4 regions of the Promicromonospora sp. NFX87 genome follow, and region 3 is predicted to be linked to each of the others. Evidence: riboswitches for the same ligand, from Rfam matches in the RefSeq annotation. Region 3 holds a riboswitch; each other region holds the start of a gene.
What was found. A riboswitch is a leader RNA that binds a small molecule or an ion and turns the genes downstream of it on or off. The one in region 3 is predicted to bind thiamine pyrophosphate.
Positions count from the first base shown of each region.

Region 1: it holds a riboswitch for thiamine pyrophosphate, as region 3 does, so the genes downstream of both, thiO (glycine oxidase ThiO) here and thiC (phosphomethylpyrimidine synthase ThiC) in region 3, are expected to answer to the same signal.
Region 2: it holds a riboswitch for thiamine pyrophosphate, as region 3 does, so the genes downstream of both, thiD (bifunctional hydroxymethylpyrimidine kinase/phosphomethylpyrimidine kinase) here and thiC (phosphomethylpyrimidine synthase ThiC) in region 3, are expected to answer to the same signal.
Region 4: it holds a riboswitch for thiamine pyrophosphate, as region 3 does, so the genes downstream of both, ACNYC2_RS00135 (thiamine ABC transporter substrate-binding protein) here and thiC (phosphomethylpyrimidine synthase ThiC) in region 3, are expected to answer to the same signal.

Region 1 covers NZ_CP183413.1:3,413,865-3,421,409, reverse strand. Annotated here, with positions in the region: gene ACNYC2_RS15455 (Ig-like domain-containing protein) at 1-2,874, opposite strand, end outside; gene ACNYC2_RS15450 (hypothetical protein) at 3,069-3,392, shown strand; gene thiE (thiamine phosphate synthase) at 3,408-4,055, opposite strand; TPP riboswitch at 4,139-4,242, shown strand; gene thiO (glycine oxidase ThiO) at 4,232-5,455, shown strand; gene thiS (sulfur carrier protein ThiS) at 5,452-5,709, shown strand; gene ACNYC2_RS15430 (thiazole synthase) at 5,712-6,560, shown strand; gene ACNYC2_RS15425 (ThiF family adenylyltransferase) at 6,557-7,545, shown strand, end outside.
Region 2 covers NZ_CP183413.1:4,096,642-4,104,186, reverse strand. Annotated here, with positions in the region: gene ACNYC2_RS18465 (RyR domain-containing protein) at 1-1,493, shown strand, start outside; gene dxr (1-deoxy-D-xylulose-5-phosphate reductoisomerase) at 1,507-2,676, shown strand; gene thiD (bifunctional hydroxymethylpyrimidine kinase/phosphomethylpyrimidine kinase) at 2,689-3,585, opposite strand; TPP riboswitch at 3,575-3,671, opposite strand; gene ACNYC2_RS18450 (TetR/AcrR family transcriptional regulator) at 3,680-4,267, opposite strand; gene ACNYC2_RS18445 (aldo/keto reductase) at 4,390-5,418, shown strand; gene ACNYC2_RS18440 (PhnA domain-containing protein) at 5,529-6,233, shown strand; gene ACNYC2_RS18435 (aspartate aminotransferase family protein) at 6,243-7,545, opposite strand, start outside.
Region 3 covers NZ_CP183413.1:5,492,591-5,500,135, forward strand. Annotated here, with positions in the region: gene ACNYC2_RS24640 (L,D-transpeptidase family protein) at 1-295, shown strand, start outside; gene ACNYC2_RS24645 (UDP-N-acetylmuramate dehydrogenase) at 420-1,613, opposite strand; gene ACNYC2_RS24650 (MFS transporter) at 1,772-3,016, opposite strand; gene ACNYC2_RS24655 (LacI family DNA-binding transcriptional regulator) at 3,129-4,250, shown strand; gene thiC (phosphomethylpyrimidine synthase ThiC) at 4,390-6,195, opposite strand; TPP riboswitch at 6,190-6,295, opposite strand; gene ACNYC2_RS24665 (C39 family peptidase) at 6,466-7,545, shown strand, end outside.
Region 4 covers NZ_CP183413.1:23,782-31,326, forward strand. Annotated here, with positions in the region: gene ACNYC2_RS00115 (carbamoyltransferase) at 1-1,188, opposite strand, end outside; gene ACNYC2_RS00120 (FAD-dependent oxidoreductase) at 1,337-2,776, opposite strand; gene ACNYC2_RS00125 (PAS domain-containing protein) at 2,959-3,762, shown strand; gene ACNYC2_RS00130 (DUF4235 domain-containing protein) at 3,827-4,108, opposite strand; TPP riboswitch at 4,146-4,250, shown strand; gene ACNYC2_RS00135 (thiamine ABC transporter substrate-binding protein) at 4,245-5,324, shown strand; gene ACNYC2_RS00140 (ABC transporter permease) at 5,321-7,015, shown strand; gene ACNYC2_RS00145 (ABC transporter ATP-binding protein) at 7,015-7,545, shown strand, end outside.

The DNA.
Region 1 (7,545 bases), 2.1 Mb from region 3:
GATGGCCCCGCGCGTGTCGGTGACCTGGTAGCTGAAGGTGTCGAAGCCCGTGGTGTCGGAGGCCTGGTAGTCGATGGCCCCGTCCACGATCTTGGCAGTGCCCTTGGCGGGCGCCGCCGAGATCGAGCTGAGCGTCACGTGGTCGCCGTCGGGGTCGATCCCGTCCAGCGGCAGCGGGATCCGCACGATGCCCGTGCTGAGCACCCGTGCCTCGATGTCCGGCAGCTGCGGGGCGGTGTTCTCCGGGTCGTCCTTGATGGTGATGGTGACCTGCGCGGAGTCCTTCTGGCCGTTGGCGTCCTCGACCTCGTAGACCGCATGGACGGTCTCGGCCTTGTTGCCGGCCCGGAAGCGCACGGTGTCCTCGGAGACGAAGGCCTCACCGAGCGAGGACGGCGGCGCCTCCTGCAGCTTGTCGGTGACCTTCATCGCCAGACCGTCCGGGTGGCTGTCGTTCTTCAGCACCGGGATGGTCACGACGTCGCCGACGCGCACGGTCGCCTCGTCGGGACCCGCCTCCGGCGGCCGCATCTGCGCGGACGCCGGGATGGGCACCACGCGTACCTGACCCGTGACCGTGCCCGAGCCGTTCGCGACCCGGTAGGTCACGAGGACGGGCTCGCCGAGGCGCTTGATCTCGGACACCTTCAGGATCTGGTGGTTCAGCACCGAGACGGTCACCGGAGCACCGGTGGGCACGTTGACGCCCTGCACCACCAGCACGCCGCCCGCCGGGTCGGTGTCGTTGGCCAGGACGTCGACCAGGGCGGAGCCGCCGGTCGGCAGCAGCACCTGGTCCGAGACGGCCACCGGCGCACCGGCCTCCGCCGGCGGGTCCAGCACGTCCACCCGCACCAGACCCATCGTCTGCTCGATGCCGTCGGAGATGTAGTAGGGCACGTCGTACGAGCCGGCCTGGTCGCTCCGGAACTTGAAGTTCCCCGCCGGCGTGTTCTGCGTGATGCTGGCGCCGGCCGCTTCGGCGACGCTCGTCAGCCGCAGCTTGTCGTCGTTGGCGTCGTGGTCGTTCACCATCGGGTTCACGGTGACCGGCTCGCCGGTCAGCACGGTCACGTGGTCCTGGACGGGCACCGGCGCGACGTTCGCGGCCACGACGTCCACGTGCATCTTGCCCTCGAAGGACTCGCCCTCCGAGTCCGAGACCCGGAGGTCGACGACCTTGAGGCCCGTGGCGCCGCCGCCGTCACGGAACTCGACGGTGCCGTCCGGGCGGAACCGCACCTCGTCCAGCGGGTTCGCGGTACTCGCGTTCGAGAGGTAGAGGTCGTCGCCGTCCGGGTCCTGGAAGTAGGGCAGCACCTTCATGCTGGCCAGACGGTCCTGGCCCACCTGCAGCACGGGTTCGCCGTCGGGCTGGACCGGCGGGTTGTTCTCCGTCAGCGGCACGACCCGCACGGTGGCCTCGGCGGTCGCCGTGCCGTTCTCGCGACCGTCGTCGACCTGGTACGTGAAGGTGGTCTCACCCGTCGCGCGGTCCGGCACGTCGGCCTGCAGGGCCGCGCCGCCGAGCACGCGGTTGACGGTGACACCCTCGGGCGGGGTGACGACCGAGGCCGTCAGCACGTCGCCGTCCTTGTCCATGTCGTTGCCCAGGACGTTCAGCACGGTCGTGCGGCCGGGCCGGACGCCGAACGAGTCCTTCTCGGGCACCGGCGTGTTGTTGGCCTTGTTCCGGTCGGCCACGAAGTGGTCGACCTGCATCGCGGTGGTCTGCTCCGACTCGGTCTTGTCACCGTCGCCCTTCTTGGGCTGCATGTAGTCCCAGTCGTCGACCATCTCGAAGTCGTCGGCGGCCATCCACAGCTGACCGTTCGCAACGTCGTTCAGCACGATGACGTCACGGTTGACGCGGTAGACCAGGCTCGTGGAGGCGTCCGCACCCTCCAGCGCCTGCCGGACGTCGTTGGTCTCTCCCGCGCACTCCCGGACGACCTGGCCGGGTCCCGACCAGGCACCGTAGATGCATCCGCCGAGCTGCACCGGGGCCGAGGCGACACTCGCCGGGCCGCCCGTCAGCGCGTGCAGGGTGGAGGTCCCGCCCGCCAGCGGCTGGACGACCAGGCCGTTCAGGGTCGCGACCACCACGTCGTCGGTCCCGCTCGACGGCTGCTGCAGCGTGCCCTGTGCGCCGTCGGCGATCTTGACCGTATCGCCGCCCGGCAGCACCAGGGTCCCGGACGTCTGGTCGAACACCACCGGTTCGTCACCCACCGCGGAGACCTGCACCTCGGCGTCGGCGCCGAGGGGGAGGCCGGTCTCGTCCACCTGCTCGGCGACGCCCTGCTTGGTGGTGGGGATCGTGTAGAGCTTGCCGTCGGCCGGGACGGCGAGGAAGACCGTGCCGTCGTTGCCGACGGCGAGCCTGCCGCCAGGGCCCGCCTTGACCGTGGGCTTGAGCTTGCTCTCGTCGAAGGTGGTCGAGGCGAAGGGAAGGACCCAGGCCTTGCCCGTCTCCGGGTCGTAGACGGCGGTGGTCGCGCTGCCCGAGGCGACCTGCGCTCCGGCGGGAAGCTTCATCGTGGCGTCGAGCACGAGCTGCCCCGGGTTCACCGGGCTCGCGGAGAACCTGCTCGTGCTGTTCAGGAGGACACGCTGTGCGTCCTGCTCCACGTCGAAGCTTCCGGCGCCTGCCAGCAGGACGCCGTCCAAGGCCTTCGCGTCGTAGTTGAACCGGCCGAGCTCGCCCTGCGCGGTCCGCGTCACCCACACGCCCGAGTCGTTCAGCTCGACGTCGGCTGTCGACTCGCCCTCGTACAGGAGCGCGAAGCTCAGGAGCCCCGCCCCGAAGAGGGTCACCACACCGGCCGACACCACGGATCGACGGTTCTTCAACGCGCGTGAGACCAGGCTCATGCGTCCTCCTCATTCCACGAAAGATTGCTCGCCCGGACGGCCCACACAGGCGCAACCGGAGCACCCTACCGAGTACAAAGGTGAAAAGTCGTCGAATATCGGTGGGTAGAACTACCCGGAATGACCTGTCTGTCCGTCGGGTGGTCCGGAACGACGGTTGCCCTTCTGTGGCGTGCGCCGGGAGGATGAGCGACATGACAGCCACCCCGCCTCCGGTACCCCGTCGGGGGCGCGCCGTACGTCTCGTCGTCCCGGTCCTCGCCGTCCTCGGACTCGTGCTGCTGGGCGCCGCCGCCTGGTCCGAGAGCCGTCCGTCGCCCGGGTGGTTCGCGTACGCGCCCCTGTCGGACACGACCTACGTCCCACGCGGCACCCCCGCGCCGGGGACGGCAGTGCTGCTGTCCGGCGCCGGTGCGCTCCTGCTCGGCGGTGCGGTCGGCTTCGCCGTCGGACGGCGCGGCCGGCCCGCGGCGGACGAGCACCGCCGTGCCGGTGGACCGGCGCCCGACGAGCTGTGAGATCAGGGTCGCGCGCTACCGGTCCGCGTTCGTGATCCTGCGACGCAGACCGGCAGCCGCCGCCCTCGGGTCGTCCGCCTGCGTGATGGCGCGCACGACGACGACGCGGCGCGCCCCCGCGTCGAGCACCTGGTCCAGGCGGGCCTCGTCGACCCCGCCGATGGCGAACCAGGGTGTGGCCGGGTCCTTGGCGGCGACGTCGCGCACCAGGTCGACGCCGACGGCCGGGCGCCCCGGCTTGGTCGGTGTGGCCCACACGGGTCCCACGCAGAAGTAGTCGACGCGCGGGTCGGCCTCGGCTGTCAGCGCCTGGTCGAGGGAGTGGGTGGAGCGGCCCAGCACGGGGCCGTCGCCCAGCAGGGTCTGCACCGCATCGCTGGGCAGGTCGCCCTGGCCCATATGCACCACGGGCGCACCGGTGAGCCGCGCGATGTCCGCTCGGTCGTTGACCGCCCACAGCGCGCCGTGCTCGGCCGCCACCCGGGCGACGAGCGCGTGCAGCTCGACCTCGCGGGCCGCCTCCAGGGACTTGTCCCGGAGCTGGACGACGTCGACGCCGCCCTCCAGCGCCGCGTGCAGGAAGGGTTCGAGGTCGCCGGTGTCCTGACGGGCGTCCGTGCACAGGTACAGGCGGGCGCAGGCGAGCCGGGTACGGGGATCCACGAGCGCGAGTGTAGGCCGACGCACCGACGGTCCGACGCCTTGTGCACAGGCGTCCCGGAGCGGCTGCCCGGCGGGGTTAAGGTTGTCGCGTGCACGGGAGCCCCGGACGGGGCTGAGAGGGCGCAGGGCGCCGACCGTCGAACCTGATCTGGGTCATGCCAGCGAAGGGAGAACACTTGAGCAGCCGTGCGAGCAGCCACGTGAGCAGTCACGCGTGCGACGTCCTCGTCGTCGGCGGGGGCGTCATCGGCCTGACCGTTGCCTGGCGTGCGCTGGAGGCCGGGGCGAGCGTCGTCGTCCTGGATCCCTCGCCCGGCGACGGCGCCACCCATGCCGCCGCGGGCATGCTCGCGCCGGTTATGGAGGCGGGCTTCGGGGAGGAGGCGCAGACGCGCCTGGGCACGGCCTCGCTCGCCCTCTGGCCCGAGTTCGCCGACGCGCTCGAACGCGCGGCGGGGCTGTCGGCGGGCGGCGTCGGCCTGGACACCGCAGGGACCCTGGCCCTCGCCTACGACGGCGACGACCTGGTCGCGCTGCGCCGGACCCTCGCCCTGCACCGGGAGCTGGGGCTCGGCTCGGTGGAGATCACGCCCGCCGAGGCGCGGCGGCGCGAGCCCGGCGTCGGACCCCGGGTCGCGGGTGCGGCGTGGGTCCCCGGCGACCACCAGGTGGACCCGCGTGCGGTGCACGCGGCGCTCGCCGTGGTCACCGCGCGCGCGACCCACGTGCCCCGCGCCGCTCTCTCGCTGACCTGGGCGGACGGCGCGGTCGTCGGCGCGCTCGACGATGCCGGTACCGCGTACTCGGCGGGGACCGTGGTCCTGGCCGCCGGCCATGCGAGCGCGGCCCTGTTCGCGGGCGCGCCCACCCGGCCCGTACCCGGCACGACCCTGCGCCTGGACGCCGCCGCCGACGGGTCGCCTGCGGTAGTGGTGCGCGGCACCGTGCAGGGGCGACCCGTCTACGTGGTGCCCCGCCGGGTACGGCCCGACGGGCGGCGCGAGCTGGTCGTCGGCGCGACGTCGGACGAACGCGACGACGACCACCTGACCCGCGCCGGCGACGTCTTCGCGCTGCTGCGCGACGCCCGGGCCCTGCTGCCCGAGCTCGACGACGCGGTCCTCCTGGAGGCCGTCACCCGGTCCCGGCCCGGCAGCCCGGACAACGCGCCGCTCCTGGGCCGGGCGGCCGACGGCCTCTACCTGGCCACGGGGCACTACCGCAACGGCATCCTGCTCACCCCGCTGACGGCGGCCGCCGTCGACGCGGCGCTGGGCGCGGCGCCGCGCGGTCCGGGGGACAGGGCCGCCGTCGAGGCGGCCGCCCGGTACGCGGACCCCCGCCGGTTCGCCGGTGCGGACCGCACCACACCCACGACTGAACGAGGAGGCACAGCATGACCACAGCACCGTCCACCGCACCGTCCAGCGCGTCCGGCACGGCCGTCGTCAACGGCGAGCCGTACCCGCTCGACGGCCCGCTGCCGATCGCCGACCTGGTCGCCCGCCTGCTGCCCGGCCTCGTCATCGACGGCGCGCCGCGCGGGGTCGCGATCGCGGTCGACGACGTCGTCGTGCCCCGCAGCGCCTGGGGCACCACCGACGTCCGGCCCGGCGACCGCGTCGAGGTAGTCACCGCCGTGCAGGGAGGCTGAGCATGCTGAGCACCGACGACACACCGTTCACCATCGCGGGCACGACGCTCGGATCGCGCCTGGTCATGGGCACCGGGGGAGCGGCGAGCCTGCTCGCCCTGGAGGACGCCCTCGTGGCCTCGGGCACGGAGCTGACGACCGTCGCGATGCGCCGCGTGTCCCGGCCCCGGCCGTCGGCCGACCCGGCAGCCGCCGGTGACCCGTCCGTCTGGGGGCTGCTCGAACGCCTGGGCATCCGGGCCCTGCCCAACACCGCCGGCTGCTTCTCCGTGCGCGAGGCGGTGCTCACCGCGCAGCTCGCGCGCGAGGCGTGCGCGACCGACTGGGTCAAGCTGGAGGTGATCGCCGACGACGTGACGCTCCTGCCCGACGTGATCGGCCTGGTGGAGGCCGCTAAGATCCTGGTCGACGACGGATTCACCGTGCTGCCGTACACCAACGACGACCCGATCACCGCGCGCCGCCTGGAGGACGTCGGCTGCGCGGCGGTCATGCCGCTGGGCTCGCCCATCGGCTCCGGGCTCGGCATCGCCAACCCGCGCAACATCGAGGCGATCGCCGGCGCGGCGTCGGTCCCGGTGATCCTGGACGCGGGGATCGGCACGGCGTCGGACGCGGCGCTCGCGATGGAGCTCGGGTGCGACGGCGTCCTGCTGGCGACCGCCGTGACCCGCGCGGCCGACCCGGTGCGGATGGCGCACGCGATGCGGCTCGCGGTCGAGGCGGGTCACGCCGCGGCCGGTGCGGGCCGGTCGCCGCGGCGGGAGCGCGCGCTGGCGTCGTCCCCGGTCGGGGGCCTGGTCACGGTCGGCGGCAACGTGGTCGGCGACAACCTGGACCTGGCACTGTGACCGCGCTGCCGCCGCTCGTCGAGCCCGGCCGCGAGCTGGACCGCGACGAGCTGGCCCGGTACGCGCGCCACCTGGTGCTACCCGGGATGGGTGCCGAGGGGCAGCGCCGGCTGGCGAGCGCACGCGTGCTGGTGGTGGGCGCGGGCGGCCTCGGCAGCCCCGCCCTGCTCTACCTCGCCGCGGCGGGCGTCGGCACGCTCGGAATCGTGGACGACGATGTGGTCGAGACGTCGAACCTGCAGCGGCAGGTGGTCCACGGCGTCTCGGACCTGGGCTCGCCGAAGACCGCGTCGGCACGCGCGACGGTCGCCGAGGTCAACCCGCACGTCCGCGTGGTCGAGCACCGCGAGCGGCTGACCGTCGCCAACGCGCTGGACGTGCTCTCGGGCTACGACCTGGTGCTCGACGGGACCGACGCCTTCGCCACGCGCTATCTCGTCTCCGACGCCGCGGAGGTGCTGGGGATCCCGTGCGTCTGGGGCGCGATCTACCGGTTCACGGGACAGGTCGCGACGTTCTGGGGTGCTCCGCCGGCCGGCGTCGACGGCGTGACCTACCGGGACGTGTTCCCGGAGCCGCCGCCGGCCGGTGCCTCGCCCGACTGTGCGACGGGCGGCGTGCTCGGCGCGATGTGTGGCACCCTGGGCTCGGTCATGGCCACCGAGGCGATCAAGCTCGTCACCGGGCTGGGCGAGACCCTGCTCGGGCGGCTCGCGACGTACGACGCCCTGGCCCTGACCTGGCGGCACCTCACCGTCCGGCGCGATCCGGCCCGCGAACCCGTCACAGCGCTGCTGGACAGCACCGGCACAGGTGCCGGCGACGCCGACCCCTACGCGGTGTTCTGCGGGCTGTCGCCGGCGGACGGTCCGGAGTCCTCGGACGGCGTGGCGGCCACGGTGCGGACCGGTGTGGGGGAGCTGGCGGCGCTGCGCGCGGACGGTCCGGAGCCCGCCGTGCTCGACGTGCGCGAGCCCTGGGAGAT
Region 2 (7,545 bases), 1.4 Mb from region 3:
CGGTGCGCTCCCTGTTCGCCGACCAGATCGCGGCGATGCGCACCCGCCGGATGCGGGGCCACGCGGTGGTCGTCGGGCGCACGCCCGCCGCCGACCTCATCGCCGAGGCGCTCGCGGCCCGGGGCGCGCTCGTCGCGCGGACCGCCACGGGGGACGCAGCGTCGCTGCGCAACGCCGGTATCTCCGGCGCCGCGGTGCTCTACGCGTGCGAGGGCGAGGACGACGAGCCCGGCGTCAACGTGCTCACGGTGGCGGTGGCCAACCGGGCGCTCCGGCACGCGGGCCTCGACGGTCTGCGGCTGAACGCGCACGTCAGCGACCCCGACCTCGCGCTCGCCCTGCAGGCCCGCCACCTGAGCCACCCGCAGCCGGGCGTCGACTTCTTCACGCTGGGGGAGCTCGTCGCCCGGTCCCTGGCCCGGCGCGACCAGACGGTGGCCCGCGGCGCCACGCCACACATCTCGGTGGTCGGGCACGGCGCGTTCGGCAGGGCGCTCGTCGTCGCGTTCGCGCGGCTGCGGAGCGTCGAGATCGCGTCCGGCGGCGAACCGCTCACCGTAACCCTCGTCGGCCCCGGTGCGCGCGCCGCGGCACAGGCGTTGCGGGCGCGCTGGCCCAGCGTGCGGGCGGCCTGCCGGCTCGTCCCGGTCGAGACGTTCGCCGAGGTGCGCGCGATCGGCACGCCCCAGCGGGTCTACGTGTGCCACGACGACGACGGGGACGCCCTCCGGCACGCGCTGCGGGACAGCGACCTCTGGCGCGCCGGCGAGGGGGCAGTGGTGCTCCGCCTCAACCGCCTCGCGGGCCTCGGTGGCCTGTTCGGCACCCACGACGGCGCGATCCTCGACGACCTCGGCGGGCGGCTCGACGTCGTCGAACCGGGCACGCTGCTGCGTAGGGCGACCGCGCCGGGCGTGCTCGTGCACGACGACGTCTACGACCTCATGGCCGTCTCCGCCCACCTGACCTACCTGCGCAACCAGCGCTCGCGCGGCGTGGCCTGGGAGAGCACCCCGGCGATGGTCTCGTGGGTCGACCTGTCCGACGACCTGCGGGCCGCGAACCGCGCCCAGGTGCGCGCCATCCCCGACCGCCTGCGCCAGATGGGCTGCACCGTCGCACCCGCCGGGGACGGCGAGCACGGCCGCATCCCCGAACCCGTGGTCGACGCGCGCGCCGTCGACGAGCACGAGCGGTGGATGGCCGAGAAGACCGCAGCGGGCTGGACCTACGGGCCGCAGCGCGACGACGCCCGGCGCCTGCACCCGGACCTGCGCCCCTGGGAAGAGCTGTCCGAGGCGGACCGTGAGAAGGACCGCGCCGCCATCCGCGCCATCCCGGTGATCCTCGCGGACTTCGGCCTCCACGTGGTCCCGCTCGCCGACGACGCCGGCTGGGAGGCCGCCGGCGAACCAGTCCCGGACCCCCGCGGCGTGGTCAAGGGCTGGCGGATGTTCGGCCGCGGCCGTGCCGAGCAGGCCGTCGAGGACTGACAGGATGGGGCCCATGCGAAGCGTCACCCTCCTCGGCTCCACCGGCTCCATCGGCACGCAGGCCATCGACGTCATCGGGCGCAACCCGGACCGGTTCCGCGTGGACGCGCTGTCCGCCGGCGGGTCCGACCTGCCGCTCCTCGCCCGGCAGGCCGCGTCGCTCGGCGTGCGCGCCGTCGCGGTGGCCGACGACGCCGCACGCCCCGCGCTGCTGGACCTGCTCCGGGAGGCGGGTGCCGACGGCGTCGAGGTGCTCGCCGGACCGGGCGCCGCGACCGAGCTGGCGGGCCGGGGGAGCGACGTCGTGCTCAACGGCATCACCGGGTCCGTGGGCCTGCGCCCCACCCTCGCGGCGCTCGCCGTCGGCTCGACGCTGGCGCTCGCGAACAAGGAGTCGCTCGTGGTCGGCGGCGCACTGGTCAAGGCCGCGGTGCGGCGCGAGGGGCAGATCGTGCCGGTGGACTCGGAGCACTCCGCCATCGCGCAGTCGCTGCGCTCGGGGTCCGCCGCCGAGGTCCGCAAGCTCGTCGTGACCGCCAGCGGCGGGCCGTTCCGCGGCCGTACGCGTGCCGAGCTGCGCGACGTGACCCCCGCGCAGGCCCTGCGGCACCCCAACTTCTCGATGGGGCGCGTGGTCACCACGAACTCCGCGACCCTGGTCAACAAGGGCCTCGAGGTGATCGAGGCGCACCTGCTGTTCGACCTGCCGTTCAGCGCGATCGACGTCGTGGTGCACCCGCAGCAGATGATCCACTCGATGGTCGAGTTCGCCGACGGCTCCACCATCGCGCAGGCCGGTCCGCCGCGCATGCTCGTGCCGATCGCCTTGGGCCTGTCCTGGCCCGAACGCCTGCCCGACGTCGACGTGCCCATCGACTGGACCCAGGCGTCCACCTGGGAGTTTGCCCCCCTGGACGACGACGCGTTCCCCGCCGTCCGCCTGGCCCGGCAGGTCGGCGAGGCCGGCGGTACGCACCCGGCGGTCTACAACGCCGCGAACGAGGTGTGCGTGGACGCGTTCCACGACGGCGCCATCGGCTTCCTCGACATCGTCGACACGGTGGCCGCGGTCGTCGAGGCGCACGAGACGACGTCCGCGGGCGACGCGGGTTCGGTCGAGGGCGTCCTGGAGGCCGACGCCTGGGCCCGTGCCCGCGCGGCGGAGCTCCTCAAGTCGGCCTGAGGCCGCCGTCCGTCAGCCGAGGGTGCGGGTGGCGAAGCCGTGGTCGACCGGGCCGTGGCCCCGCCAGGGACCTGGCGTCGTGCCCGTGCCGCCGATGACCAGGTCGTCCGCGGCGCGCAGGGCTTCCGTCAGGTACTCCTTCGCCGCGCGTACGGCGGGCTCCCAGCCGTCGTGCCGGGGGCGCAGGACCGCGCAGGCCGAGCTGAGGGTGCAGCCCGTCCCGTGCGTGTTCCGCGTGGAGATCCGCGGGGCGGTCAGCGCGACGACGCCGTCCGGACCAGCGAGGTGGTCGACCGACTCCGCCGAGTCCAGGTGCCCGCCCTTGACCAGGGCGAACCGTGCCCCGAGCTTGAGCAGCGCGCGAGCCTGGTCGGCCGCCTCGTGATCGTCCCGGGCCTGCTCGACGCCGAGCAGCACCGCTGCCTCCGGCAGGTTCGGCGTGATCAGGTCGGCCAGCGGCAGCAGCTCGTCACGCAGCACGGCTTCGGCGTCGGGCGCGAGCAGGCGGTGGCCCGACGTCGAGACCATCACCGGGTCGAGCACCACGTAGGGCGCGCGTCCCGCGGCCCGCAGGTCACGCAGGACCGCCGCGACGGCCCGGGCGACGGCGGCGTCCGTCGTCATGCCGATCTTCACGGCGTCCACCGCGACGTCGGCGAACAGGGTCTCGAGCTGCGCGGTCACCATGTCGGCGGGCACGGGCAGCACCCTCGTCACGCCGGTCGTGGACTGGGCGGTCAGCCCCGTGAGCACCGCGCAGCCGTACCCGCCGAGCGCGGCGAAGGTCTTCAGGTCGGCCTGGATCCCCGCGCCGCCGGAGGGGTCCGAGCCGGCGATCGTCAGCGCCACGGCAGGGTGCCCGGGCGGGCGGGTCCGGACGACGGCGTCGTCGGGCAGGAGTGAGCCCATGAGGCGTCCCTTCGCTAGAACTACCTAGATCAGGTTCCACGGGTACGTCTCAGCCGGACTGGTGCCCGGCGCCCCGCGCCATTTCGGGCACACCCTACCCAGCAGGCTGTCCGGCCCCGTACTGCAGTCCGTCCACGAGCAGGTCGATCATGCGCCGGCCGTGATCCGGCTCGTCGTCGTGCATGGGCAGGCACAGCTTGGAGACGGCGTACAGGAGGTCCTTCGGGCTGGCGACCGCGCGGATCTCGCCGGCGGCGACCGCGGCGTCCACGAGCGAGCCCAGTGCCGGGCCGAGCCGCCCCATGAAGTAGTCCGGCAGCGCGTCGAACGCCGGGTCGCCCGAGTGCAGGGCGGAGGCGAGGCCGCGCTTGGTCGCGAGGAACTCGGTGTACCGGTGCAGCCACTTCTCCAGGGCGTCGACCGGTTCGTGCTCGGCGGCCAGTGCGGAAGCCGCGTCGGCGGTGGCGTCGACCTCGTGCTGGAACACGGCCTTGACCAGGTCCGAGCGCTTGGGGAAGTGCCGGTAGAGCGTGCCGACGCCGACGCCCGCCAGGTCGGCGATCTCCTTCGCGGGCGCGTCCACGCCGGACGTGCCGAAGGTCGACTTCGCGGCGTCGAGCAGCGAGTCGATGTTGCGTTGCGCGTCGGCGCGCAGCGGTCGCGGGGCTGTGTTCTGGGTCACTCCACTCCATCCCTTGCTATCCGGAACACCTTTCCATATAGTTCTGGAAGAGCGTTCCGCTTAGTTCCAGGGTACGACATCGCCGGGGCGCTCACCAGACCTCTCGACCCCAGGAGGGCCCCATGCAGTACCGCAACCTCGGCCGGACCGGCATCAAGGTCAGCCCCTACGCACTCGGCGCGATGATGTTCGGCGCGGTCGGCAACCCCGACCACGAGGAGTCGATCAAGATCATCCACAAGGCCCTCGACTCCGGCATCAACTTCGTCGACACCGCCGACTTCTACTCGCACGGGGAGTCCGAGGAGATAGTGGGCAAGGCGCTCAAGGGGCGGCGCGACGACGTCGTGCTCGCCACCAAGGTGCACCTGCCCATGAGCGACGACCCCAACCACCGCGGTAACTCCCGCCGCTGGATCATCGCCGAGGTCGAGAACTCGCTGCGCCGCCTGGGCACCGACTACATCGACCTCTACCAGATCCACCGCCCCGACCCCGAGACCGACGTCGAGGACACGCTGGCGGCGCTGACCTACCTCATCAACTCGGGCAAGGTGCGGGCCATCGGCTCGTCGACGATGCCCGCCGCCGAGATCGTCCAGGCCCAGTGGGTGGCAGAGCGGCGCGGCCTGGAACGGTTCAGGGCCGAGCAGCCGCCGTACTCCATCCTGAACCGGGGGATCGAGCGCGACGTCCTGCCGGTCGCCCAGCAGTACGGCATGGGCACCCTGGTCTGGAGCCCGCTCGCCGGCGGCCTCCTCACCGGCCGCTACCGCAAGGGCCAGGAGAACGACACGCATCGGGCGCAGTTCGGGATGGAGCATCTGCGGGACGAGGAGCGCCTCGACGTCGTCGAGCAGCTCATCCCCGTCGCGCAGGACGCCGGCGTCCCGCTGAACCACCTGGCGATGGCGTTCACGATCGCCCACCCGGGCGTCACCTCCGCGATCATCGGCCCGCGCACCATGGAGCACCTGGACAGCGCCCTGGCCGGCGCCGAGGTGGTCCTGAGCGACGAGATCCTGGACCGGATCGACGCGATAGTGCCGCCCGGGACCGACGTCGGCCGCCTCGACATGGCCTACGACCCGCCCGCCATCCAGCAGCCGCTCCTGCGCCGCCGACCCGCGGAGCAGCGCGCGGCCGCCTGAGGCGCCCAACCGATCCATAGAAGCGTGCCTCATGGCGGGGTGGGGACCGGCGCTAGGGTTCGCTCTATATATCCGATGTGTGACTGTGAGGCTGAGAAGACTTGGCGACGATGTCATGGAACCCCGAGATCAGGGCGCAGCGGATCCCCGGACCTTCAGCCCGCGCTGTAGTACTCCTCGGCCTGTTCTCGATACTCGGTGCGATTGCCGGTTCCTTCGTCTTCTTCGCCGTCGTGGTGCTGCTCCCCATCGTGTTGCGGGATCCCGACGCCGTTCCTTCGGTGGTGCCGATGAGTATCTTGGCAGTGAGCGGAACAGCGGCACTGACGGCAGTCTCCTGCGACGCCTACGTGTCCTACGGCCTCCGGACGGCGGAGTTACGGGCCGGGTACACCACCCTGTCCCGGACGTCGGTCAGAGTTCCGCACGTCGACCTGCGGAGCAACCGGGTGGTCCGGTTGGCCGGCGAGCCCCTTCTCAGCCCCGATGAGCATCGGCGTCGCCTAGCCCTCGCCCGGCAGTCCGCGCGACGAGACAAGGAGCTGAGACGGCGGCGAGGCGCCTCGCCGCCGCTGGTGACGAACGACTGGGCTGCCGTGATCAGGGACGTCGACGGTATCCCCCTGGCTGACGGCGACAACGTGACCGTGGTCAAGAGACTCACGGGCAAGGGGGCGTCCACTGTCGTGCCTGCCGGCACCCTTCTGCGCAACATCCGGCTGCGTCACACCAGTGACGACGACCGCCTCGTGGGCGCGGTCGTGCGCGGCGCTGGGCCGGTACGCCTCCGGCCCAGCGCAGTCAGGAAGTCATGACGCGACAGCTCACAGCTCGGACCACACCTCGCTCAGCACGGCCCGCAGGATCTCCTCGATCTCGTCGAACTCGGTCTGCCCGACGGTCAGCGGCGGCGCGAGCTGCACCACCAGGTCGCCGCGGTTGTCGGGGCGGCAGTACAGGCCTGCCCCGAACAGCGCCGGGCCGAGGAGCCCGAGCAGACGATCGGTCTCGGCACCGGAGAAGGTCTCCCGGGTGTCCTGGTCCTTGACGAGCTCGATCGTCTGGAAGTATCCGGCGCCGCGCACGTCGCCCACGATCGGCAGGTCGTACAGCCGCTCCAGGGTCGCCCGGAACGCCGGCGCGTTCCGGGCGACCCGCCCGGTCAGGTCCTCGGCCTCGAAGAGGTCGAGGTTGGCCATGGCGACCGCCGCTGAGACGGGGTGCCCGCCGAACGTGTAACCGTGCCCGAAGGTCGTGGTCCCGGTCGCGAACGGCTCGAACACGCGGTCCGACACGATGCAGGCGCCGATCGGGGAGTAGCCCGACGACATGCCCTTGGCGCACGTGATCATGTCGGGCACGTAGCCGAAGTCGTCGCACGCGAAGATCGACCCGATGCGGCCGAACGCGCAGATGACCTCGTCCGAGACCAGCAGGACGTCGTGCCGGTCGCAGATCTCGCGCACCCGCTCGAAGTATCCGGGCGGCGGCGGGATGCTTCCGCCCGCGTTCTGCACGGGTTCGAGGAAGACGGCGGCCACCGAGCCGGGCCCCTCTGTCAGGATCTGCGTCTCGATCTGGTCGGCGGCCCAGCGGCCGAAGGCCTTCGGGTCGTCGCGCAGGCGGTCGTCGGCCCGGTAGATGTTGGTGTTGGGCACCTTGTAGGTGCCGGGCACCAGGGGCTCGAACTGCTCCTTGATGCGGGGCACGCCGGTCACGGACAGCGCGCCGTGGGTGGTGCCGTGGTAGGCGACGGCCCGGGAGATCACCTTGTACTTGCCGGGCTTGCCCTGCAGCTTCCAGTACTGCTTGGCCAGCTTGAACGCCGTCTCCACCGCCTCCGAGCCGCCCGTCGTGAAGAACACGCGGTTCAGGTCGCCCGGGGCGTGATGAGCGAGGCGCTCGGCCAGGTCGATGGCCGGCGGGTGCGCGTACCCCCAGATCGGGAAGTAGGCGAGCTCGGCCGCCTGCTTGGCCGCGGCCTCGGCGAGCGCCTGGCGGCCGTGCCCGGCCTGGACCACGAACAGTCCCGACAGCCCGTCGATGTACTTGCGGCCCTGCGCGTCCCACACGTGGTGGCCCTCGCCGCGGACCAGCGTGGGCACACCGGCGTCCCACGCGGACTGC
Region 3 (7,545 bases):
CGCGTCGTCCGGCAACGGGGAGACCTACGAGGCGAAGGGCGCCACGTACACCGCGTACACGCCGCGCGGGTCGTTCGCCGTGTTCCGCGAGGTGAACGGGATGCACTCGTCGACGCTCGAGCTGGGCGACATGTGGCGGCCCAAGTTCTTCACGGGCGGCATCGCGGTGCACGGCTCGGCGTCGGTGCCCGCGTTCCCGGCGTCGCACGGCTGCGTGCGAGTGTCGAACAGCGCGATGGACTGGATCTGGGACACCTGGGGCGCACCGTCGGGCACCCCGGTAGTCGTCTACTGACTGACCCCGCCGAGGTAGAACCGTGGCGAGATAGAACTCTGGCGAAGTAGAACCGCGGTTCTCGCTGCGGTTCTACTTCGCCAGAGTTCTACTTCGCCAGAGTTCTACTTCGGCACGGGGCAGGTCAGAGGGAGACGCCCACCAGGACCGTTTCCGGGACGAGAGTCACGCCGAACCGGTCGCGGACGCCGTCGCGCACGGCGCGGGCCAGGGCCACGACGTCCTCGGCCCGGGCGCCGCCACGGTTCGTCATCGCGAGCGTGTGCTTGGTCGACAGCCGCGCCGGGCTGTGCTCCCCCGCCAGGCCGAAACCCTTGCCGAAGCCGGCCCGCTCGATGAGCCAGGCGGCACTGGTCTTGACGAGGGTCGGGTCGATCGCACCGAGGCTCGGGCCGGTGCTGGTCTCCGGCGTCGACGAACGGACCGGGTAGCGAGGGGCATCCTCGGGCAGGTGCGCGAGGTGCTCGACGGGGATCACCGGATTGGTGAAGAACGATCCGGAGTTCCAGCGGTCATGGTCCGGCTCCGCACCGAACGGCGGGCGGTCGAGCAGCATGCCCTTACCCCCACGCAGGCCCAGCACGGTCTCGCGGACCTCCTTCATCGGGGCGCGCTGCCCCACCTCGACGCCCAGCCGCCGGGCCAGCTCGCCGTAGCCCACGGGCGCCGACAGGGTGCCGAGGCGGAACTGGAACTGCACGTCCAGCACCACGTAGCGCGGCGACGGGTACCAGGGAGCACGCGGGTCCTCGTCCCGGCCCTCGCTGTGCATCGAACGCTTGAGCAGCGACGTGCGGTACCCGAAGTCCAGCTGCCCGACGGAGAAGGTGCGCACCCGTCGCTCGCCCCGGTCCCACGTGCGGACCAGTGAGACCACTCCAGAGAGCTCCTGACCGTACGCGCCGATGTTCTGTACCGGGGCCGCGCCCACCGTCCCGGGGATGCCCGACAGGGACTCGACGCCCACCCAGCCCTCGGCGACGGCACGCTCCACGAGCTCGTCCCAGTTCTGGCCGGCCGGGGCGCTCACCACGGCGCCGCCACAGGAATCGTCCGACTCGACGGCGATGCCGCTGCGTGTGTCCCGTACGACGAGACCGTCAAAACCTTCGTCAGCCACCAGCAGGTTGGAGCCGCCACCCACGACCAGCAGCGGCACACCGTCGTCGTCGGCGGTCCTCACCGCCTCGATCAGAGCAGCCTCTTCCTCGGCCTCGACGAACGAGGCTGCCGGGCCACCCACGCGGAGTGTGGTGAGATCGGCGAGGCTGGGGGCCACCGCTTGCGCCTGGACGGTGTCTGCCGGGTATGGGCTCACCGTGCAAGCCTATCTACCTGTCGCGTTGGATTTGTGCACATCTTCGACATGCCGTGGGTGATGTCTGCCAATTCTGGAACCTTTTCGTGTCGGCAGACGTGTTCCTTGCTCACTCTCGCAGGCCTGTCCCCGCCGGTCGGGGCGCTCAGCTCCCTGCACTACCTCTTCACACCAGCGGCCGACGGCAGCGGGCGCACGGAGCGCGCCAGGACCAGCGCGAGCACCATCGGGACCAGGAGCACGAGCACCGCCAGGCGGTAGCCCGTCGTGTGCGCGACCAGGCCGATCAGAGGCGGCCCCACGAAGAACGCGGTGTAGCCGATCGTCGAGACCGCTGCCACCCGCATGGCCGCCCGCCGCGGCTCGTCGGACGCCGCGCTCATCCCCATCGGGAAGCCCATCGCCGCACCGAGACCCCACAGGCCGACGCCGACCAGCGCCACCCACAGCACGGGGACCAGCGCGAACGTCAGCACGCCTGCGAAGGCGAGCACCGCGGAGACCACCAGCACCGGCACCCGGCCGAACCGGTCGATGGCCCGCGTCCCGGCGAGCCGGGCAGCCGTCATGGCCGTGAGGAAGACGGCGAGGCCGGCGGCGCCCATCCCGTCGGACGTGCCGAACCCGTCCACCACCGCGAGGCCCACCCAGTCGTTGGCGACGCCCTCGGTCAGGGCGGCGGCGAGCACCACGAGCCCGATCGCCAGCGTGCGCGACTCCCGCCAGGCGGAGAGCAGCCCCGTGATGCCCGATGGCGGGGGCGTCACCTCTCCCGGGTCGGCGCCGTCCGCGCTGCCCGCCCTGGCCATCGCCACGCCGTCCGGCAGCACCGCCGCGACGACGTTCGGTGAGAAGAAGCGGACCGCGACCACGACCGACAGCAGGGCGATCACACCCGCGGCCACGACGTGCCAGAGGACCGGGACGCCCACGTTGGCCACCACGATGCCGACGCCGGCGCCGACCACCGTGCCGAACGAGAACCCGGCGTGGAAGACCGGCATGATCGCGCGGCCGAGCCGCTGCTCGACGGCCGCGCCCTCGAGGTTCATCGCGGCGTCCCAGACGCCGGTGCCCACGCCGAACAGGATGAGGCCGAGCCGCACCGCGAGGTGCTCGCCCGTGGCGACGCCGTAGCCGGCCACGGCGAGGCCCACCACGACCAGGCTCGCGAAGCCCAGGACGGTCCGCGCGGTACCGAACCGCTCGGCGACCAGCCCCGAGAGCGGGATGGCGGCGACGGAACCGACGGACCCCGTGAGCAGCAGCAGACCCATCTCCTGCTCGGAGAAGGACAGCCCGTCCCGGACGGCCGGAAGGCGTGACGCCCAGCTCGCGAACGCGAACCCACTGGCGGCGAAGACGACGAAGACCGCGCGAGCGGCGGCGTGTGCAGTAGGCACTGAACTCCTTGGTGCGGTTGAATCTCCCGACCGTAAGCCACAATCTGGGACCAGCCCAGCAGATTCCTGGGCCCCGCACCACTGGTGCCGAGGTGAGAGACAAGGAACCGCGATGAGCCGCCAGACCGTACGCCCGACCCTCGCGAAGGTCGCCGAGCTGGCCGGTGTCTCCGTCTCCACCGCGTCGCTCGCCTTCTCCGGTGCCGGACCGATCACCCCCGAGACCCGGGAGAAGGTGCTCGCCGCCGCACGCGAGCTCGAGTACTCGGGCCCCAACCCCCTGGGGCGGCAGCTCCGGTCGGGACGGTCCGGGATCGTCGGTGTGGTGATCGGCGACCAGCTCGGCAGGTCGTTCCGCGACCCCGTCTCCACCCAGGTGCTGCACGGCCTGGTCTCCGCGATCGGCGAGCAGGGCCTCGGCGTGCTGCTCGTGCCGGGTATGCCGCAGGGCGCGACCACGCAGTCCATGGGGCTCGCCGCCGAGGCGGGGCTGCCGCCCGCCGTCGACCCGCTGGTCGAGGCCGCCGCGATGGACGTCGCGGTGCTCGTCTGGGGCACCCTCAAGGACGACCCGAACCTCGCCGCGCTGCAGCGCAGGGGGGTGCCCGTCGTGATCGGCGAGGGACACGACGTGTCCGGCGTCCCCGTGGTGAGCGTCGACGACCGCCGGGGCGCCGCCGAGGCGGTGCGGCACCTCGTCGAGCTCGGGCACACCCGGATCGCGGAGATCACGCTGCCGTTCGGGCGGGACGAGCGGTCCGGGCTGGTCGACGCCGACCGGCTCGCGTCCGCCGAGCGCACGCCGACCCGTAATCGGCTGGCCGGCGTGCGGGACGTCATCGAGCCCGTCATCTCGTGGGAGACGCCCGCCTCGCTCGTGGAGCACGGGCGCGACGCCGCCACCGAGATCCTGTCCGAGTGGGCGCCCGCCCGGGACCGTCCGACGGCGATCGTCGCGCACTCCGACCTGCTCGCCGCCGGTGCCGTGATCGCCGCCCGTGAGCTCGGGCTGCGGGTGCCCGAGGACGTGTCCGTGGCCGGGTTCGACGGGCTCGACCTGCCGTGGCTCTCCCCCGACGTGCTCACCAGCGTGCACCAGCCGCTCGTCGAGAAGGGCCGGGCGCTCGGCCTGGCCGTCATCGCGCTGCTGGCCGGCGAGGAGCCCCCGTCGGTGGTGCTGCCCGTGACCCTGGTCGAGGGCACGACCTCGGGCCCGGTACCCGACCTGACCTGACCCTCCGCGGCCCGTCGCCCCAGGTCCGCGAAGTAGAGCGTGCGTCCGGACACCCGCTCTACTTCGCCGATCGCCTGCCCGCGAAGTAGAGCAACTGTCCAGACACACGCTCTACTTCGCGGGTCTGGCGGGGGTGGGGTCAGGGGCGGAGGGTTGGGGCCGGGAGGTAGACCTCGCCGCCCGACTCGCGGAACTCCGCGGACTTCTGGGCCATGCCCTCCGCTTGGGCCGACGCCGACGCCGACGCCGCGTCCGCGAGCGCCGCCTGGTGCTGCGCCCCGCCGAACTCGTCGCGGATGTCCTGCGAGATGCGCATCGAGCAGAACTTGGGCCCGCACATCGAGCAGAAGTGCGCGGTCTTCGCGGCCTCGGCCGGAAGGGTCTCGTCGTGGTACGACTCCGCGAGCTCCGGGTCGAGCGACAGGTTGAACTGGTCCCGCCAGCGGAACTCGAAGCGGGCCTTGGACAGGGCGTCGTCCCGGTCGCGGGCGCCGGGGTGCCCCTTGGCGACGTCGGCGGCGTGCGCGGCGATCTTGTAGGTCACCACGCCGGTGCGGACGTCGTCGCGGTTCGGCAGGCCAAGGTGCTCCTTGGGCGTGACGTAGCAGAGCATCGCGGTGCCGTACCGGGCGATCTCGGTGGCGCCGATGGCGGACGTGATGTGGTCGTAGCCGGGCGCGATGTCGGTCACGAGCGGGCCGAGCGTGTAGAACGGGGCGCCGTCGCAGAGCTCCTGCTGCCGCTCCACGTTCTCGCGCACCAGGTGGAACGGGACGTGTCCGGGTCCCTCGACCATCACCTGGACGTCGTAGGCCCAGGCCCGCTTCGTCAGCTCGGCGAGGGTGTCGAGCTCGGCGAACTGCGCGGCGTCGTTCGCGTCGGCGAGCGAGCCCGGCCGCAGGCCGTCGCCGAGCGAGAAGGCGACGTCGTACCGGGCGAAGATCTCGCAGAGCTCGTCGAAGTGCGTGTAGAGGAAGTTCTCCTGATGGTGCGCCAGGCACCAGCCCGCGAGGATCGACCCGCCGCGCGAGACGATGCCCGTGACCCGGTCGGCGGTGAGCGGCACGTACCGCAGCAGCACGCCGGCGTGCACGGTCATGTAGTCGACGCCCTGCTCGCACTGCTCGATCACCGTGTCGCGGTAGATCTCCCAGGTCAGCGCGCTGGCATCGCCGTTCACCTTCTCCAGGGCCTGGTAGATCGGCACGGTGCCGATGGGCACCGGCGAGTTCCGCATGAGCCATTCGCGCGTGGTGTGGATGTCGTCGCCCGTCGACAGGTCCATGACCGTGTCGGCGCCCCACTTGGTGGCCCACTCGAGCTTTTCCACCTCCTCCGCGATAGAGCTGTGGACGGCGGAGTTGCCGATGTTCGCGTTGACCTTCACCAGGAACGCCCTGCCGATGATCATCGGCTCCGACTCCGGGTGGTTCACGTTGTTCGGGATGATCGCCCGGCCGGCGGCCACCTCGCTGCGCACCAGCTCGACGTCGCAGCCCTCGCGCACCGCGACGAACCGCATCTCGGGCGTGATCACGCCCTGGCGTGCGTAGTGCATCTGGGTGACGGTCCGGCCGGGGAGCGCCCGGCGGGGCCGACGTCGTTCACCCTGCCACTCCTGGCTCGCGGCACCGCGTCGCAGTGCGCCGCGTCCGTCGTCGGACAGTGCCCGGTCGCGGCCGTCGTACTCCTCGGTGTCTCCGCGGGCCACGACCCAGGGTTCGCGGGCCGGCGCCAGGCCGCGGACCGGGTCGGAGCCGGGGCCCTGCGTGCGGTAGACCCGGACCGGCTCGTTGGGGGCGCCGTCGGGCGACGGCGCCAGCGTGATCTCCGTGACCGGCACCCGGAGACCTGTGTCGTCCTGCGGCGTGCTGTACCCGCCGTCGTGCTCGTGGTCGCGCTCGTACTGGTACGCGAGCGTGCGGGACTGGGACTTCTCCATCATGAGACTCCTGCTTCCTACGCCGGTGTTAACCGGACAGGTTCAACGGTCCCGGGCCGTACAGCCCGATCTCAGCCCCTGCGTGAGGCACCCGTGGGATCGCCGCCGAGGTTAGCACTGTCCGGCACTTTCCTTCTCCCCCACCGCCGACCGTGATAAGCAAGGCCGGACGGCTCGCTCACCCCAGCAGGGAGCCGGGACTTGGAGGCTGGAATGCCGGTACGGAACAACCTGCGAACGAGGGCGTTCGCGTTGGCGGCTACGGGGGCGCTCGTGGTCCAGACTGGGATCGTGGCGGGTGCGATGTCGGCGGCGGGAGCTGAGGTGAGCCCTACGGCGTCGGACAACCAGATCACCCTGACCTCCTGGGACGGACGCCGGGAGCTGCTCCGGGGCGAGCGCGACGAGCTCCGGTTCGACGTGCACGGTGGGCTCTTCCTGGCCCGCGGCGGCGACCTCGTGGACTACACCGACCCGTTCGGCGACGGCACGCCCGTCACGTACGAGACCGGCACGTGGACCTCGCCGGTCGTCGAGGTCGGGTACCCGATCAAGCAGGCCGTTCCCTCCTGGAACGCGGACACCCCCACGGGCACCTGGGTCGAGGTGGAGTTCCGCGGCCGCAAGGCTGACGGGACCTGGACCAAGTGGTTCGTGATGGGCCGCTGGGCGTCGGGCGACGAGTTCGCGCCCGCTGACGGGCGCGTCGGCGACATCCACCGCACCTCCTTGAACGGCCAGGGCGACACCGACGCGGCCCTGTTCACCGACACGTTCGTCTCACGGGCCGGGTTCGAGCCGGACGCGTTCCAGACCCGGGCCCGGCTCTACCGGCCCGAGGGCGCCCGGACGTCGCCGCGCCTGGCGTCGGTGAGCACCATGACCAGCGAGAACCTGCCCGACGAGCACTACACGGGTACCAGCGACTTCACGCTCGGGCGCGAGGTGTCGCTCGACGTGCCGCAGTACAGCCAGAACATCCACCGCGGCGAGTACCCCGAGTTCGGGGGCGGCGGCCAGGTGTGGTGCTCGCCGACGTCGTCCACGATGGTCATCTACTCCTACGGACGCGAGGTGCCGGCCGAGGAGCTGGCGGACATCGTGGCCCCGAATGGTGACCCGCAGGTCGACTACGCCGCGATCAACACCTGGGACTACGCGTACGAGGGTGCCGGTAACTGGCCGTTCAACGCCGCCTACGCCAGCACGTTCGGGCTGAAGTCGTTCGTGACCCGGCTGCGCTCCCTCGCGGAGGCCGAGAGGTTCATCGAGGCGGGTATCCCGCTCACCTTCTCGATCAACTTCGACGAGGCGGAGATGCCCGAGGCCGGTTACAGCACCCCGGGGCACCTC
Region 4 (7,545 bases), 1.1 Mb from region 3:
GGAGCGGCCGTCGAACCAGGCCACCATCCCGTCGTCGGCGAGCACGCCGGCGACCTGCTCCGGCAGGTCGGCGGGGGTCGTGAAGGGCACGCGCGCCGTGCGCAGCGCGTCCGCCAGCTCGTCGTCGGACCAGCCGCGGCCGAGGGCCGCCGACGTCATCGGCACCGTCGGGACGCCGGCCTCCGCCGTCAGCTGCAGGGCCGCGCCGAGCGCCGTACCCGAGTCACCCGCCGCGGGCTGGACCCACACGTGCTCGAAGGGGGTCTCGCGCCACAGCCGCGAGTTGGCCACGCAGTTCAGCGCGGTGCCGCCCGCCAGCGTCAGCGCGGTGTCACCGGTCCGCTGGTGCAGGGCCGTGGCTAGCTCGACCAGCAGCTCCTCCAGCCGCGCCTGGACCGACGCCGCGAGGTCCGCCTGGTCGGGCGGCAGGCCGCCCGCGCCGCTGGGTTCCTGGATGCTGCCGGGCGTGGCCGGTGCCGCCCACCGCGACCAGTCGGGAGCCTCGGCCACGAAGCCGCCGTCGGGCGTGGTCCGGAGCAGCTCCCGCAGCTCGGGCAGGAACCGCGGCCGGCCGTACGACGCGAGTGCCATCACCTTGTACTCGTCGCTGGACCGCAGGAAGCCGAGGTGCTCGGTGAGGGACTCGTACACGAGGCCGAGGGAGTGCGGCAGCTCCTGGCTCGCGAGCACCTCGAGCTGTCCGTCGGCATACCGGCCGGCGAGGTAGGAGGAGCGCTCGCCACGACCGTCGAGCGACATGACGCTGCAGATCCTGAACGGGGACGCGAGGGCTGCCGACGCGGCGTGCGACACCTCGTGCGGCACGAAGCGCACGGCGGCGGGGTTGAGCCCGGGCAGTGCGGTGGCGATGAACTGCGGCGCCCGTTCGGCGTACCGCTGCCGCAGCCAGTCCCACGGGTCGGGCAGGCCCATCTCGTCGGACGGTTTGGCGAGGGCCGGGTCGAACGAGTAGGCGACGGCGTCCAGGTCCTCCGGCCGCAGGCCGCCGACCTCGAGGCACCACCGCATCGCCTGCTCCGGCAGCTCCCAGGCCGCGAACGGGACGGGGCGCTTGCCGTGCTTGCGTCGGCTGAACCGTTCCTCCTCGGCTGCTGCGAGGACGTGACCGTCGACGACGAGCGCCGCCGACGGGTCATGGAAGAGGGCATTGACACCGAGGACTCGCACAGTGACCTCCACGGATGGTCGTCACCGGGCTTCTTCCGGTTCTCCTACGTTCGAGGCGCCCAGAAGCACTCGCATCTTGAACCGCTTCTCGACCGGAACGGGGTCCCGACGACGCCCGCATCCGCGCAGGTCGGGGGTTCCGCGCGGTTCAGCGCCGCGACAGGTCCTCGGTGGCGGGACCTTCGATCAGCGTGCCGTCGGGCTCGAACCGCGAGCCGTGCGCGGGGCAGTCCCAGGACTGCTCCTGCTCGTTCCAGCACACGACGGCGCCCGCGTGCGGGCAGACCCGGGACACGCGCGGGGCGCCCGGCCGCTGTCCGGACGGGCGGGTCGCCGCGTGCGCCCAGCCCTTGGTCTGCACGGCGAAGGTGGCGGCGGTGCTCGCCCTCGGCGCGGGCCTGCGGGCCCACGGCTCGAAGGTCCGCTCCCACTCGACGGGGTCGCCGAGGATCCGGCCGGCGAGCGCCAGCCCGGCCGCGGCACCGTTCGTGAGGCCCCACTTGGCGTAGCCGGTGGCCACGAGCACGCGGTCGTCACCGGGCGTGGCCGGTCCGACCAGCGGCAGGCCGGTGTCACTGGTGTAGTCCTGGGCCGCCCACGTGTGCCGGGGCTGGTCCACGGGGAGGTGGACCCGCGTCCATTCCTCCAGCGCGGCCAGCCGCCGGGCCGGGTCCCGCTCCCGGCCGACGGTGTAGCCCTCGCCGCCCACCATGAGGAGCCCGCCTGCCGTGCGGAGCGATCGCACGGGCGACCCGGCGGTGATCGACATGGTCTCGTCGAACCCTGGCGGCAGCGCGGCCGGGTCGGTGATCTCCCACGTGGTGAGCAGGCTGCGGCCCGCCTCCAGGCGGAGGAACAGCCCGCCCAGCCGCCCGGGCGGTGTGCCGGTGGCCAGCACCACCCGGTCGGCGAGGACGGCGCCGCGGCTGGTGCGCAGCACGACGCCGGACCGGCGCCGACGCACCTGGTGGACCCGGACGCCGTCGTGCACCGGAACGCCGCGGGCGCGCAGGCGGGCGCGCAGCGCCGAGAGCATGCGCAAGGGGTCCACCTGCGCCTGGCCGGGCAGGCGTACCGCGCCGTAGGAGCGCGCGGGGTACGGCGGGTCCTCCTCCCACTGCGCGGTGAGTCCCTGGCGGGCGCAGGTGGTGAGCACCGCGTCGACGTCGGCCACCTGCTCGGGGGTAGCCGCCACGGTCAGGTCGTCCCGGTTCTCGACGGGCACGTCCAGGTTCTCGAGGGTGCGGCGCAGCCAGCCCAGGCCGGCGAAGTTGGCCGCGAGGTAGTCGCGCACCACCTCGTCGCCGTGCCGGGCGGCGATCCGGGCGAGCCGGGTGCCCTGCAGCACTGAGAGCTTGCCCGTCGAGCGGGCGGTGGTGGTCGCTCGCGCGCCGCGGGCGTCGAGCACCACGACGTCGGCGCCGCCGTCGGCGAGCAGCTGGGCGGTCACGACACCGGTGAGACCGGCGCCGACCACCACGACGTCGGTGCGGAGCGGGCCGGGGGCCATGACCCCCGGTGTGCCGCTGCCGGTGCCTTCCAGGTCAGTCGTCGCGTCAGTCGTCGCGTCGTAGGGGGTCTCGCTCACGGTGCACCTCCGCTGCTCGATCCGTGCTGCTGATCCGTACTGGTCGGTCCCTGTGCCGGCCCTCGGGCGGGCCTGTCCCAGGCTGGCACGGGGCTCTGGCACTCGCAGCGCCTCGCTCCTACAATCGAGTCGGTGGAGTCATGAAGCGGCTCCAGGTCCACCTCGGATCTGGGAGGTTCAAGATGCCCCCTTCTCTGCAGCCCAGGCTCAGCATCGTGGACGGCGCAGGCGGCGACACGGCTGAACGGTCACCGAGCTTCTCGGCGGGCGACCTGGCGCATGCTCTCGGCCTGGGGACCAACCTGCTCGTCGGCAGCTACCGCGTCGACATCACGTCGGGGACCTGGTGGTGGTCCGACGAGCTGTACACGATGCACGGGTGGAGACGGCACGAGGTCCAGCCGTGCCTCGAGGCGCTCCGGTCCCGCAAGCATCCCGACGATCGCGCCCGTGTGGTGCGGGCCGCCGCCGAGGCGCTGCGGACGGGCCGGCCGTTCGCGTGCGCGCACCGGATAGTGGACCGCAAGGGCCGCACACGTTCCGTGGTCGTCATCGGCCACGGCCGGCGCAGCGGCCCCGCCCGGTCGCCGGAGCTGGTCGGGTACGTCATCGACGTCACGCCGGTCCAGAAGGAGGCGCTGGCGCGCAAGTCCGAGGCGGTCGTGACCAGGGCCTTCGTCAGCCAGGCGGTGATCGAGCAGGCCAAGGGCGTCATCATGGCGGTGCGCGGGGTGAGCGAGGAGATCGCCGGTCACCTGCTGCACGAAGCCGCCCAGCGGGTGGACATCCCGCTGCGGCTGGCCGCCGACCAGGTGATGGCCAGGCTACGAGCCGACGGCGAGCGGGTGGACCGTGAGCGGGGAGGCATCACGCAGGAAGGCCTCGCACGCGCGCTGGACGGCGTCGAGCCGGTGGGGCGGCCACGCGGGCACGACCCCCTGCTCACCCGGCGGCCGCGGAAGGTGCCGGCGCGCACGTCCGGCTGAGCCCGTGACCTGAGCCTGCGATCGGATGCCCGGCCCGGTGATCCCCGGCCGGGCATCCGTCGGGTCAGCGCGCGGCGCGGCGGGCGGCGAGCCGCAGGGCGGCCGTGGACGCGCCCTTCGCCGCCATGCGCTTCGCGAACACCGCGGTACCTGCGGCGACCGCCGCGAACACGGTGGCCTGCACCAGGTCCAGCTCCGGGTCGTCCGCCTTGCTGGGCGCGTCGTTGCCGGTCACGCCTTTCCAGATCATGCTGACCGCCTTCTGCGCGACCCAGCCGGCTGCGAGCGTCAGGGCAAGAGTGCCGACCTTCTCGGCGAGTGTCTGTTCCGTCTCGATCTTGGCCATCTCTACACCGTAGCGTCCGACCAGCCAGTAGGCTGGCCGGACACGACAGGGGAGCGCCACACGGCGCTGAGAGTGCGGAACACCGCAGACCCTTGAACCTGATCCGGGTAAGACCGGCGGAGGAAGTCGAGGCACGATGTTGCGTCTTTCCGGTGCTCGCGAGGGCACCATCCATGTTGTTCCGGTCGCCGGAGCGCTCTCCGTGGCGCTCCTGCTCGCCGGGTGCGGCGGCTCGGAGAGCGGTGGCTCCGGCGGGGGCGACCCGGCGGCGTCGGGCACCGTGACCCTCGTGACCCACGACTCCTGGGCGCTCGACGAGAAGGTCGTCGAGCGGTTCGAGAAGGAGTCCGGGCTCACCGTCGAGGTCAGCGCGGCGGGCGACGCCGGGACCCTGGTGAACCAGCTGGTGCTGACCAAGGACGCGCCGCTCGGCGACGCCGTGTTCGGCATCGACAACACCTTCGCGTCCCGAGCGCTCGAGGCGGGGGTGGTCGAGGAGTACACCCCGGCGGACCTGCCCGACGGCGTCGAGCAGCTCGGCGGGGCGCTCACCCCGATCGACCAGGGCGACGTCTGCGTGAACGCGGACGAGGCCTGGTTCGAGAAGTCGGACCTCGAGGTGCCGAAGACGCTCGAGGACCTGGCCGACCCGCAGTACCGGGACCTGCTCGTGGTGAGCAACCCCGCGACGTCGTCGCCCGGGCTCGCCTTCCTGCTGGCGACCGTCGGGGCGTTCGGCGAGGACGGGTTCGAGGACTACTGGGCGTCCCTGGCCGACAACGGCGTCAAGGTCGCCGACTCCTGGGAGGACGCCTACTACGTGGACTTCTCGGGTGCGGGCGAGGGCGGCGAGCGCCCGCTCGTCCTGTCGTACGCGACGTCGCCCGCGTTCACGGTGAGCGAGGACGGCTCGGAGTCGACCACCAGCGCGCTGCTGGAGACGTGCTTCCGGCAGGTCGAGTACGCGGGGGTGCTCGCCGGGTCGGACAACCCGGAGGGCGCCCAGGCGTTCGTCGACTTCCTGCTCGGCGAGGACGCCCAGGCCGCGCTGCCCGAGTCGATGTACATGTACCCGGCCGACCCCGCCACCGAGCTGCCCGCCGACTGGAAGAAGTTCGCACCCCAGGCGGAGGCGCCGTTCGAGGTGGATCCCGCCGAGGTGAGCGAGCACCGCGACGAGTGGATAGAGCGGTGGACAGAGACCGTAGTCGGCTGAGTCGGAGGCTGGGTCGGCCGGTCCTGCGGCCCGCGCCGCTGCTCTGGGGGACGGCGGTCGCCGTCCCCCTCGGCTTCCTCGCCGTCTTCTTCGCCTGGCCCGTGGCCGCGCTGGTGGTCCGCGGTTTCGTGCCCGACGGCGTGCTCGACCTCACCGGTTTCGCGGACGTGCTGTCCAGCCCGCGCACGTGGCGGCTCGTGTGGCTCACGCTGACCCAGGCGGTGCTCGGCACCGCCTTCTCGGTGCTGCTCGGCCTGCCGCTCGCGTACCTGCTCTACCGCCGGTCCTTCCCGGGCCGGGTACTGGTGCGCGGGCTCGTGACGGTGCCGTTCGTGCTGCCCGCCGTCGTCGTCGGAGTCGCGTTCCGTACCCTGTTCGCGCCCGGCGGCGCCCTCGGCTTCCTGGGCCTGGAGGAGTCGCTGGCCGGGATCGTCGTCGCCCTCGTCTTCTTCAACGTGTCGGTGGTCGTGCGGACCGTCGGCGGGCTGTGGGAGCGGCTCGACCCCAGGACCGAGCAGGCCGCCGCATCCCTCGGGGCGGGGCCCGCGCGGGTCTTCCGCACGGTGACGCTGCCCTCGCTGGGTCCCGCGATCGCGTCCGCGGCCTCGGTGGTGTTCCTGTTCTGCGCCACCGCGTTCGGGGTGGTGCTGGTCCTCGGCGGCGTGCGGTACGGCACCGTCGAGACCGAGATCTGGACCCGCACCACCCAGTTCCTGGACCTGCGGACGGCGTCGGTGCTCTCGATCCTGCAGCTCGTGGTCATCTCGGGCGCCCTCGCGGTGTCCGCCCGGGCCCGCCGGCGCCGCGAGGCGGCGCTGCGCCTCGTGTCCGCGCACGGTTCCGCCAGGCGGCTGTCCTGGCGGTCGCCCCAGGACATGGTGATGGCGCTCGTGGGCGCGGCGATCGTCGGCGGGCTCATGGTGCTGCCGCTGGCCGGCCTGGTGGCCCGCAGCTTTCGCGAGCCCGACGGCTCCTGGGGTCCCGGGAACTACGTGGCGCTCGGGACCACCGGCGAGCGCAACGCGCTGGTCGTGACCGTGTGGGAGGCCACCGCGACCTCGCTGCGGACGGCGCTGGCCGCGACGGTGATCGCCCTGGTGGTCGGCGGTCTCGTGGCGCTCGTGGTGTCCCGGCGGCCTCGGTCGGTCGGCGCGCGCCGCGCCGTCGGGGCGCTGGACGGGCTGTTCATGCTCCCGCTCGGGGTGTCCGCCGTGACCGTCGGCTTCGGCTTCCTCATCACCATGGACCAGCCGGTGCTCGGCGTGGACCTGCGGACCTCCGGACTGCTCGTCCCCGTGGCGCAGGCGGTGGTCGCCGTACCGCTCGTCGTGCGCACGGTGCTGCCGGTGCTCCGGGCGATCGACCCCCGGCTGCGGGAGGTAGCCGCGGTGCTCGGTTCCGGTCCCGGCCGCGTCCTGCGGACCGTGGACCTGCCGATCGCCCTGCGCTCGGTCGGCCTGGCCACCGGGTTCGCCTTCGCGGTGTCGCTCGGCGAGTTCGGCGCGACGTCGTTCCTCGCACGGCCCGACGGCGCCACGCTGCCCGTCGTGATCTACCGCCTCATCGGACGGCCCGGCGCCGAGAACTACGGGATGGCGCTCGCGGCGTCGGTGGTGCTCGCCGTGCTCACCGCGACGGTGATGATGGTGGCCGAGCGGTTGCGCGACGAACGCGCCGGAGGGGAGTTCTGATGGCTGGGCTGGAAGTTCGGGACGTCAGCGTGCGCTACGGGGCCTCGACCGCGGTCGACGGGGTGTCGCTGACCGTCGCGCCCGGCGAGGTGGTCGCGCTGCTCGGCCCCAGCGGGTGCGGCAAGTCGTCGCTGCTGCGCGCCGTGGCCGGGCTCGAGCCGCTGGCCGGCGGCAGCGTCCGGTACGACGGCGAGGACCTCGCCGGGGTGCCGGTCCACAAGCGCCGGTTCGGGCTCATGTTCCAGGAGGGGCAGCTCTTCCCGCACCGGGACGTGCGGCGGAACGTCGCCTACGGGCTGGAGACCCAGGACCTGACCCGGGCGGAACGGGACGAGCGGGTGTCCACGCTGCTCGACCTCGTGGGGCTCGCCGGCTACGAGCAGCGGGCCGTGCCCACGCTGTCCGGCGGCGAGCAGCAGCGGGTGGCCCTCGCACGGGCCCTGGCCCCGCGGCCCCGCCTGCTCCTGCTGGACGAGCCGCTCTCCGCGCTCGACCGGCAGCTCCGGGAACGGCTCGCGGGCGAGGTGCGC